4 regions of the Pseudomonas sp. LB3P14 genome follow, and region 3 is predicted to be linked to each of the others. Evidence: predicted binding sites of a transcription regulator. Region 3 holds the regulator's gene; each other region holds the start of a gene.

Region 1 (2,201 bases), 650 kb from region 3:
AGGCCGCCCCTGGCCAGCGTCTGCGGATCTGGTCGGCGGCGTGTTCGTCGGGTCAGGAACCGTATTCGCTGTCGATGTCGATCGATGAGTTCGAGCGCGTGAACATGGGCCAGTTGAAGATGGGCGTGCAAATCGTTGCCACCGACCTGTCCGGCACCATGCTGACCAACTGCAAGACCGGCGAGTACGACAGCCTGGCCATCGGCCGTGGTCTGTCGCCCGAGCGCCTTCAGCGTTACTTCGACCCGAAAGGACCGGGGCGCTGGGCAATCAAGGCACCGATCAAGAGCCGGGTGGAGTTTCGCTCGTTCAACCTGCTGGACAGCTACGCGAGCCTCGGCAAGTTCGACATCGTGTTCTGCCGCAACGTGCTGATCTACTTCTCCGCCGAGGTGAAGAAGGACATCCTGTTGCGCATTCACAGCACGTTGAAGCCTGGCGGTTATCTGTTCCTCGGTGCTTCCGAGGCGCTGAACGGTTTGCCGGATCATTACCAGATGGTCCAGTGCAGCCCGGGGATCATTTACCAGGCGAAGTGATTCGTTGACGGTATAAAAAACGGGAGTCCTCAGGGGCTCCCGTTTTTTTTGTGCCGGATGATTTCTCATCCCGCCGCATTACCTGTAGGAGCGAGGCTTGCCCGCGAAGGCGGTGGGACAGTCAATAATGATGTTGTCTGACACACCGCTTTCGCGGGCAAGCCTCGCTCCTACAATTGCTCGGTGGTGCCGTGGGAAAGCGGCAGAAAAGCGGCAGGCGGCGGAAATCGGTTGCCGCTTTTCTGGCATTGCCGCGTTGCCACTGCCCGCAAAGCCCCGGTTTACGGCCTTTTTTTAATTGGCACGACGCTTGCTATGTCCATGTTACGAAAAATCAGGTCACCCGAAGGTTTCCGACATGAGCATCAGCTTCGATAAAGCGCTCGGTATCCACGAACAAGCCCTGGGCTTGCGCGCTCAGCGTGCCGAAGTCCTGGCCAACAACATCGCCAACGCCGACACCCCGAACTACAAGGCTCGGGATCTGGACTTCTCGAAAGTGCTCGCCGAGCAAAACGAGAAGACCAAGAGCGGCACTTTCGCCTTGAACATGACCAACAGCCGTCATATCGAAGCCGAAGGCCTGGGTAATGGTGACGAGTCGCTGCTGTATCGCACGCCGATGCAACCGTCGATCGACCAGAACACCGTGGACGCCCAGCTCGAACAGTCGAACTACGCGGAAAACGCGGTCGGCTTCCAGGCCAGCTTCACCCTGCTCAACAGCAAATTCAAAGGGCTGGTATCAGCCCTGCGCGGAGAGTAAGCCATGTCTCTATCCAGTGTTTTCAACATTGCCGGTAGCGGCATGAGTGCCCAGACCACTCGCTTGAACACCGTCGCCAGTAACATCGCCAACGCCGAGACCGTCTCGTCGAGCATCGACCAGACCTACCGTGCACGGCACCCGGTATTCGCCACCATGTTCCAGGGCGGCCAGAGCGGCGGCAGCGATTCGCTGTTCCAGAACCAGGACGCGGCCGGTCAAGGCGTGCAAGTGCTGGGCGTGGTCGAAGACCAGAGCAACCTTGAGGCGCGCTACGAGCCGAACCATCCTGCGGCCGACGCCAAGGGCTACGTCTACTACCCGAACGTCAACGTGGTGGAAGAAATGGCTGACATGATTTCCGCGAGCCGTTCGTTCCAGACCAACGCCGAAATGATGAACACCGCCAAGACCATGATGCAGAAGGTCCTGACCCTCGGTCAGTGATAAGGGGCGACTCAGATGAGTGTTACCGATACCACCAGTGGTTTGAGCCTCAACGACATCCTGGCCAACTCCTCGATCAAGACCACCACCACGACTGACGGCCTGGCATCTGCCACCAACAGCGCCACGGGCAGCAAATCCCTGGGCAAGGACGCGTTCCTGCAGTTGCTGGTGACGCAACTGAAAAACCAGAACCCGCTGGAACCGCAGGACAACGGCGCGTTCGTCGCCCAGTTGGCGCAGTTCAGTAGTCTGGAAGGTATTACCACGCTCAACGACACCGTGAGCGGCCTGGCCAGCAACTACAACTCGTCCCAGGCACTCCAGGCCTCGTCGCTGGTGGGGCGTTCGGTTATCGCGCCGGGCAGCAAAGCGGTGGTCGATACCTCCAAGAGCATGAACGGTACGGTTGTGATTCCCGCTTCAGTGGCCGGGGCCACTTTGAAGAT
Region 2 (2,201 bases), 2.9 Mb from region 3:
TCGATAAGACCGCTGAAGGCCTTGTCGCCGCCCTGGCCGGTGCTGTCCTTGTCGGCTTGCACGTCGAGCATGCTCGCCATGCCCGCGGCAAAGTTCTGCGCCGAGGTCGACTCGCCGTCGGCCTGAGCCTGGGCCGAGGTCGGTGCCGCTTTGGGCTGAGCCTGACTGGAAGCGGAAACGTGCCCGCTCTGCTCCATGGCCATGCGCACGGCTGGCAGCGCGTCGAGGGGATCGGCTTCGGGGTCGAAATCGGTGTCAGTGGTTGCGGCGCTAAGGGTCGCCGCTGTAACGGCCGCAGCGATCGGCGCTTCGACCTGCGCGGCGGCTACCACTGGCGGAGTCGTCGGCACTGGCGCTGTCGGCTGGACTGCCTGCATCAATGCAGGATCGAGAGCCGGGTCAACAGGCGCGGCATCGGCGACCGCCGTTTCAGCAGGATCCGGGGCTTCATCGCTGGCAGCCTTGTCGTCAGCCGGCGCCGGTTTATCGGCGGGCAAGGATTTGCCGCTATCGGCAACCGCCGGTTCCGGGGCGGCAGACTTGTCGCTGTCGACGTCCTTTTTGCCGGGGCTGTCCGGCGTTTTATCGCGTATTGGCTTGGCCGATCCATCACCCACCGCAGAGGGTTTGTTCCGGGCTTGATTGGCGTAGACCTGAGCGAAGCTGGACGCCTTGTCCCCAGGCACAGCGGCCAGCGCCGGTGTATTGGCGCAAGCGACTTGAGTCTTGGCCTGCGCGGCGGCCTGAAGCAGCATAGTGGGGGTAACGGGCATGGAACGGTCTCCGCTGCACTGGGATCGTAGGTACAGTTGACGGAGATTAATGCAAGGGTCGCGCCAGTTTTGAGTGACAGGCGCTAAATGCGCCGGACGGTTGTCTCAGTCCGCAAGAGAACGCTGGCGCTCGGCTTCATAGAGCGGTCGAACAATGGCGAATTCGCCAGCAATTTCGCCCACCAGTTTTTCAATTCCGGCGAGGCTTTTTTGCTTGGCAAGTTGTTCCAGCTCATTGCACAACTCAGCTAGGCGAATGGCGCCCATATTGCTGCTACTGCCTTTGAAACTATGGGCAGCATTCATGAGGAGCGCGGCATCTTCGGCGTTTCGCAAGGTGCACAAACGCTCTTCGGAATCGGCGATGAACGTATCCAGCAACATCGGATACTCATCCTCCATGACCTCTTGCAACGCGTTCAGCACGTCGCGGTCCAGGTGTGTGTCAGCCACTTGCTCACTCCTTGATCAAGAATGCGTGGATTATGCCAGAGCCTCCCAGAAAAATTCCACGCGGGCACTTCGACCATTGTCGGACCAACTCGCATTGTGGCCCAGTTGACGGATCAGACTGACGCCACGTCCCGACAGACGGACACCATCGACGGGCCGCTCCATCACCCGCGCGACATCGAAACCCTTGCCACTGTCTTCGACCCGAACCGTCAGGCAGCCGCCCTCGCCCCTCGGGACAACCTGCAAATGCACCCGCACGAAGCCGTCCTGCAAATCGTCCAGGCGCGTTTTGCGCTGTTGATAATAACGGGTAAAACCCGAGGCATCGCGTTTGAGCGCCGAATCCAGCCCCAGCACGCCATGCTCCAGGGCATTGGAATACAGTTCGGCCAAAACACTGTAGAGCGCCCCGCTCTGAGCCCGCAGACCGTGGACCTCAAGCAGCAATTGCAGAAGATACGGCAATGGATTGAAACGTCTGAGCGTGGCGGCGCGAAACTCGAAACTCACTGACCAGTCCAGCGGGCAGGACTGGCCGCTGTCGGAATACACCAGCGCCGGCGGGTTCAGTTGCGCGGCGTCCAGCAGACTGACTTCGACCATGCTCACGTCATCGCGGGCCTCGCCGCGAAAGTCCCGCAACGCCTGCTCGATCTCTTCGAACAACTCATCAGGCTGACGATTGGCCGCAAACACCTGCTGCAATCGCTCCACACCAAACAACTGTTCGTTGGCATCGCAGGTATCGATCACCCCATCGGACAACAGGAAAACCCGATCCCCGACCGCCATCGGAAACACCTCGGTGCGGTCATTAAACGATTGCGGGCTCAGTACGCCGAGCGGCAAATGCCGAGCCGTCAGCGCCGTGCGCTCACCACTGGCGATGCTGTGCAGGTAGCCGTCCGGCATCCCGCCGTTCCAGACCTCCACCGAGCGCCGCTGAAAACTCAGGCACAGCAGGGTTGCACA
Region 3 (2,201 bases):
CCGGCACGTTCACGAGGGAACGGCCGGGGGTCAGGATGCTTTCAAGTCGGATCATGGGTTGGGAGTGTTAACGACCGGTCGCGCCCTGGAGGAGGCTTTGGGTCTTTTCCTTATGCTTTTTGAGTTGTTTATCCAGCTTGTCGGTCAGTGCGTCGATCGCCGCGTACATATCAGTATGCTCCGCGTTTGCGACCACTTCATTGCCGGGAATATGCAGCGTGGCTTCGATTTTCTGCTTGAGCTTTTCGACCGTCATCGTGACTTGCACGTTGGTGATCTTGTCGAAATGCCTCTCTAATCGTTCGAGTTTTTCGCCGATGTAGGTGCGAAGAGGTTCGGTCACTTCCAGTTGGTGTCCACTGATGTTGACTTGCATACAGCTTCTCCTTCGTTGCCAGTGCATAAAGCGGCAGGCAGAAATGCCTGCCACTGGAACGCTGTGGCGTGGCTCTACATCAACCGCTTGCGTTCGCTCGAAGGCGCGATCCCGAGGGATTCGCGGTACTTGGCGACGGTGCGGCGAGCCACCTGAATGCCTTGTGCCTCCAGTAAACCAGCGATCTTGCTGTCACTCAACGGCTTTTTCTGATTTTCCGCGGCAACCAGTTTTTTGATGATCGCGCGGATCGCCGTAGACGAGCATTCACCGCCCTCAGAGGTGCTGACGTGACTGGAGAAAAAGTATTTCAGTTCATATATGCCCCGTGGGGTATGCATGAATTTCTGCGTGGTCACCCGTGAAATCGTCGACTCGTGCATGCCCACCGCTTCGGCGATGTCATGCAGGACCAGCGGTTTCATGGCTTCGTCGCCGTATTCAAGAAAGCCGCGCTGATGCTCGACGATCTGAGTGGCTACTTTCATCAGGGTTTCGTTGCGGCTTTGCAGGCTCTTGATAAACCAGCGGGCCTCTTGCAACTGATTGCGCATGAAGGTGTTGTCGGCGCTGGTGTCGGCGCGGCGCACGAAACCGGCGTATTGAGCATTGACCCGCAGTCGCGGCACGGATTCCTGGTTCAGTTCCACCAACCAGCGCTCGTTGTCCTTGCGTACGATCACGTCGGGAACGACGTATTCGGCTTCGCTGGACTCGATCTGCGAGCCTGGGCGCGGGTTGAGGCTCTGGACCAGTTCAATCACTTGGCGCAGCTCATCTTCCTTGAGCTTCATGCGACGCATCAGCTGGCTGTAATCACGGCTGCCGAGCAGGTCGATATAATCGGTGACCAGGCGTTTGGCCTCGACCAGCCAAGGGGTCTTGGCGGACAACTGACGCAATTGCAGCAGCAGGCATTCGCCCAGGTTACGGGCGCCGATGCCAGCGGGTTCGAATTGCTGGATGCGGTGCAGGACGGCTTCGATTTCGTCCAGTTCGATGTCCAGCTCCGGATCGAAGGCTTCGAGAATCTCCTCGAGGGTTTCGTCCAGGTAGCCCTGATTGTTGATGCAGTCGATCAGGGTCACGGCAATCAGGCGATCAGTGTCGGACATCGGTGCCAGGTTCAGTTGCCACAACAGATGGCTTTGCAGGCTTTCGCCGGCCGATGTACGGGTGGTGAAATCCCACTCGTCGTCATCGTTGCTCGGCAGGCTGCTGGCGCTGGTCTGGTAGACGTCTTCCCACGCGGTATCGACGGGCAGTTCGTTGGGAATGCGCTCGTTCCAGTCACCTTCCTCGAGGTTGTCCACCGTCGGGGCGGTTTCCTGGTAAGAGGGTTCCGAAACATCGGCGTTGGGTTGCTGTTCCGCTTTGTCGGCCAAGGGGTCGGCATTATCGAAGTCGTCGCCTTCTTCCTGGCGTTCGAGCATCGGATTGGACTCCAGGGCCTCCTGGATTTCCTGTTGCAGGTCCAGGGTCGACAATTGGAGCAGGCGGATGGCCTGTTGCAGCTGCGGTGTCATCGTCAGCTGCTGGCCCATTCTCAAGACTAGCGATGGTTTCATGGCAGGGGCTTAACACCTTATTCGCCGGCGCACATGCGCCATCCACTACAGGGCGCCGGGGCGCCAAACATAAGCAAATTATATGCCTGAAACTGAAGTGTTTGCCTAGAGCGCTGTAACAATAAAAAACTATAAAGCGTTATTGGTACGTTGCTCTTGCTAATGGCTGACACCTTTGAAGCGGCGTGTACGCCTGGAGCGCCGTAACAATAAAAGCACACAGGCGTTTTTATCGAAGCGGCTCTCTGTCGACTAGC
Region 4 (2,201 bases), 3.1 Mb from region 3:
AACGAGCAAGCCGCGAAACTCATACGCGCCCGGCGTCTGCCTGTGGCTGCCGAACTGGACCTCAACGATCTGGAAGGGCGCGCCGATGATCCGACTGTCAAAAGTCTGAAAAACCAGTGCAGCATTGAAATCCTCGGCATTACTCCCGTCTGACACTCACCTTGTCACCTTCACAACCAGGCCTTGGCAGCGGCTCTATCTTGGGGCTACTCTGCAAACGAGATCAGCGAACGGATCGCTAAGGTCTGGTCTTGTCAGCTACATGCTTGCTTCCCACCGGCAATGTTATTGCCGCATCGCTCGCCCCATTCGGTTGCGAGTGCCGGGAATACGGAAAGTCTATCCATCAGTCTGAGGGGGACGTTTCATGAGCACAGCCTATCAAGAAGACATCAGCAGCAAGGTGTTGCGCCGCATGAAAGAAGGCGGTTTCGACTTTTCACGATTCCATCCCATCGAGTTCTACGCCATTTTCCCGGACGAGGAGCGGGCGCGCAGGGCGGCAGGGCATTACTGTGGTGAATCCTTGAATGCACAAATCAGTGTGCGCGACGACGGCGCGTGGTACCTGGAACTGAGCAAAGTGATGTACGCCACCTATGACGGCATCGGCGACTTTGAGCAGGATTTCGAGGCGGTGGTCGAGCCTTTGGGCGGCATCATCGAAGGATGGGGCGTCAAGCAGGAGGTACGAGGGCTACTCGCATAACGTTATGAACAGTCACAACACTCAGCAACGGCTGACCTCAGGGTTGGCCGTTTTCGTTTTCGCGGTTTGAAAAGGCAAAAGATCGTGTTTTTGATTCATAACGTTTCAAAAACGCAAAAAGAGCCGCCTAAACAGGCGGCCAAAGGGAATTTCGAGAGGTTTTCCAGCAAATGCGCGGATTATCCGCATCGACTCCCGAGCAGTGAAATCAACTCTGGCTATGCTGGTGATAGCGACAACATTGCTTCGCAATGAAGCGGGGGCGATCAGGTGGGGGTATTTACCGCACAGGATTGGTGCGGTGCGTGCAGCGTGATTATCCAACTGATTGATATCAAAGCGTTTATGCCGATGGCACGGGCTTTGCGAAGCCCAGATGTCCGGGTGACAAGGAGTACGGCATGATCCGCACCTATTTTGATGAGATGTACGATGCCGGCGGCCAAGTCCGCCCGCATTATCGGGAGTTTGCCCGTTGGCTGGCCGAAACGCCTGACGAGCTTTTGGCACAACGGCGACGCGAGGCCGATCTGTTGTTTCATCGCGCCGGGATTACGTTCACCCTCTATGGTGATGAGCAAGGGACAGAGCGCCTGATTCCCTTCGACACCATCCCCCGCAGCATCCCCGCCAGTGAATGGCGAGTCGTCGAGCGCGGCTGCATTCAGCGGGTCAAGGCGTTGAACATGTTCCTCGCCGACCTCTATCACGAGCAGCGCATCATCAAGGCCGGCATCATCCCGGCCGAACAAGTGCTGGCCAACGAGCAATACCAGTTGGCGATGCAAGGGCTCGATCTGCACCGCGATATCTATTCCCACATCTCCGGTGTCGATCTGGTGCGCGATGGCGACGGCACGTACTACGTGCTCGAAGACAATCTTCGTACACCGAGCGGCGTCAGCTACATGCTCGAAGACCGCAAGATGATGATGCGATTGTTCCCCGAGTTGTTCGCGGCCCAGCGCATTGCCCCCATCGACCATTATCCGAACCTGTTGCTCGACACCCTGAAAAGCTCCAGCCCGATCGATAACCCGAGCGTGGTGGTGCTGACGCCGGGTCGTTTCAACAGCGCGTTTTTCGAGCATGCATTCCTGGCTCGGGAAATGGGCGTTGAACTGGTGGAAGGCGCGGACTTGTTCGTGCGTGACGATAAGGTGTTCATGCGCACCACGGACGGGCCGAAAGCCGTCGACGTGATCTACCGTCGCCTCGACGATGCGTTCCTCGATCCGCTGGCGTTCAACCCGGACTCGATGCTCGGCGTTCCAGGGCTGCTGTCGTCGTACCGCTCCGGCAACGTCGTGCTGGCGAATGCCATCGGTACCGGGGTCGCGGACGACAAGTCGGTGTATCCATTCGTCACGGACATGATCCGTTTCTACCTGGATGAAGAGCCGATTCTGAAGAACGTGCCGACGTGGCAGTGTCGTAATCCCTCCGAACTTTCCCACGTACTGGCCAATCTTCCAGAGTTGGTGGTCAAGGA

Evidence for each region. The regulator sigma-54, encoded in region 3, starts transcription at its own class of promoters, with help from an activator protein. The targets are predictions, from matches to a motif close to ANTGGCATNNANNTTGCTNT.
Region 1: the regulator sigma-54 is predicted to act here: its motif matches at 837-856, upstream of flgB (flagellar basal body rod protein FlgB).
Region 2: the regulator sigma-54 is predicted to act here: its motif matches at 822-841, upstream of ACYZT5_RS32890 (flagellar hook-length control protein FliK).
Region 4: the regulator sigma-54 is predicted to act here: its motif matches at 1,060-1,079, upstream of ACYZT5_RS34005 (circularly permuted type 2 ATP-grasp protein).

The regions. Positions count from the first base shown of each region.
Region 1 covers NZ_CM142714.1:3,620,368-3,622,568, reverse strand. Annotated here, with positions in the region: gene cheR (protein-glutamate O-methyltransferase CheR) at 1-539, shown strand, start outside; gene flgB (flagellar basal body rod protein FlgB) at 898-1,305, shown strand; gene flgC (flagellar basal body rod protein FlgC) at 1,309-1,752, shown strand; gene flgD (flagellar hook assembly protein FlgD) at 1,768-2,201, shown strand, end outside.
Region 2 covers NZ_CM142714.1:7,163,140-7,165,340, reverse strand. Annotated here, with positions in the region: gene ACYZT5_RS32890 (flagellar hook-length control protein FliK) at 1-773, opposite strand, end outside; gene ACYZT5_RS32885 (Hpt domain-containing protein) at 879-1,226, opposite strand; gene ACYZT5_RS32880 (ATP-binding SpoIIE family protein phosphatase) at 1,257-2,201, opposite strand, start outside.
Region 3 covers NZ_CM142714.1:4,269,516-4,271,716, reverse strand. Annotated here, with positions in the region: gene ptsN (PTS IIA-like nitrogen regulatory protein PtsN) at 1-55, opposite strand, end outside; gene hpf (ribosome hibernation-promoting factor, HPF/YfiA family) at 68-376, opposite strand; gene ACYZT5_RS19750 (RNA polymerase factor sigma-54) at 451-1,944, opposite strand.
Region 4 covers NZ_CM142714.1:7,392,785-7,394,985, forward strand. Annotated here, with positions in the region: gene ACYZT5_RS33995 (hypothetical protein) at 1-153, shown strand, start outside; gene ACYZT5_RS34000 (ribonuclease E inhibitor RraB) at 368-709, shown strand; gene ACYZT5_RS34005 (circularly permuted type 2 ATP-grasp protein) at 1,111-2,201, shown strand, end outside.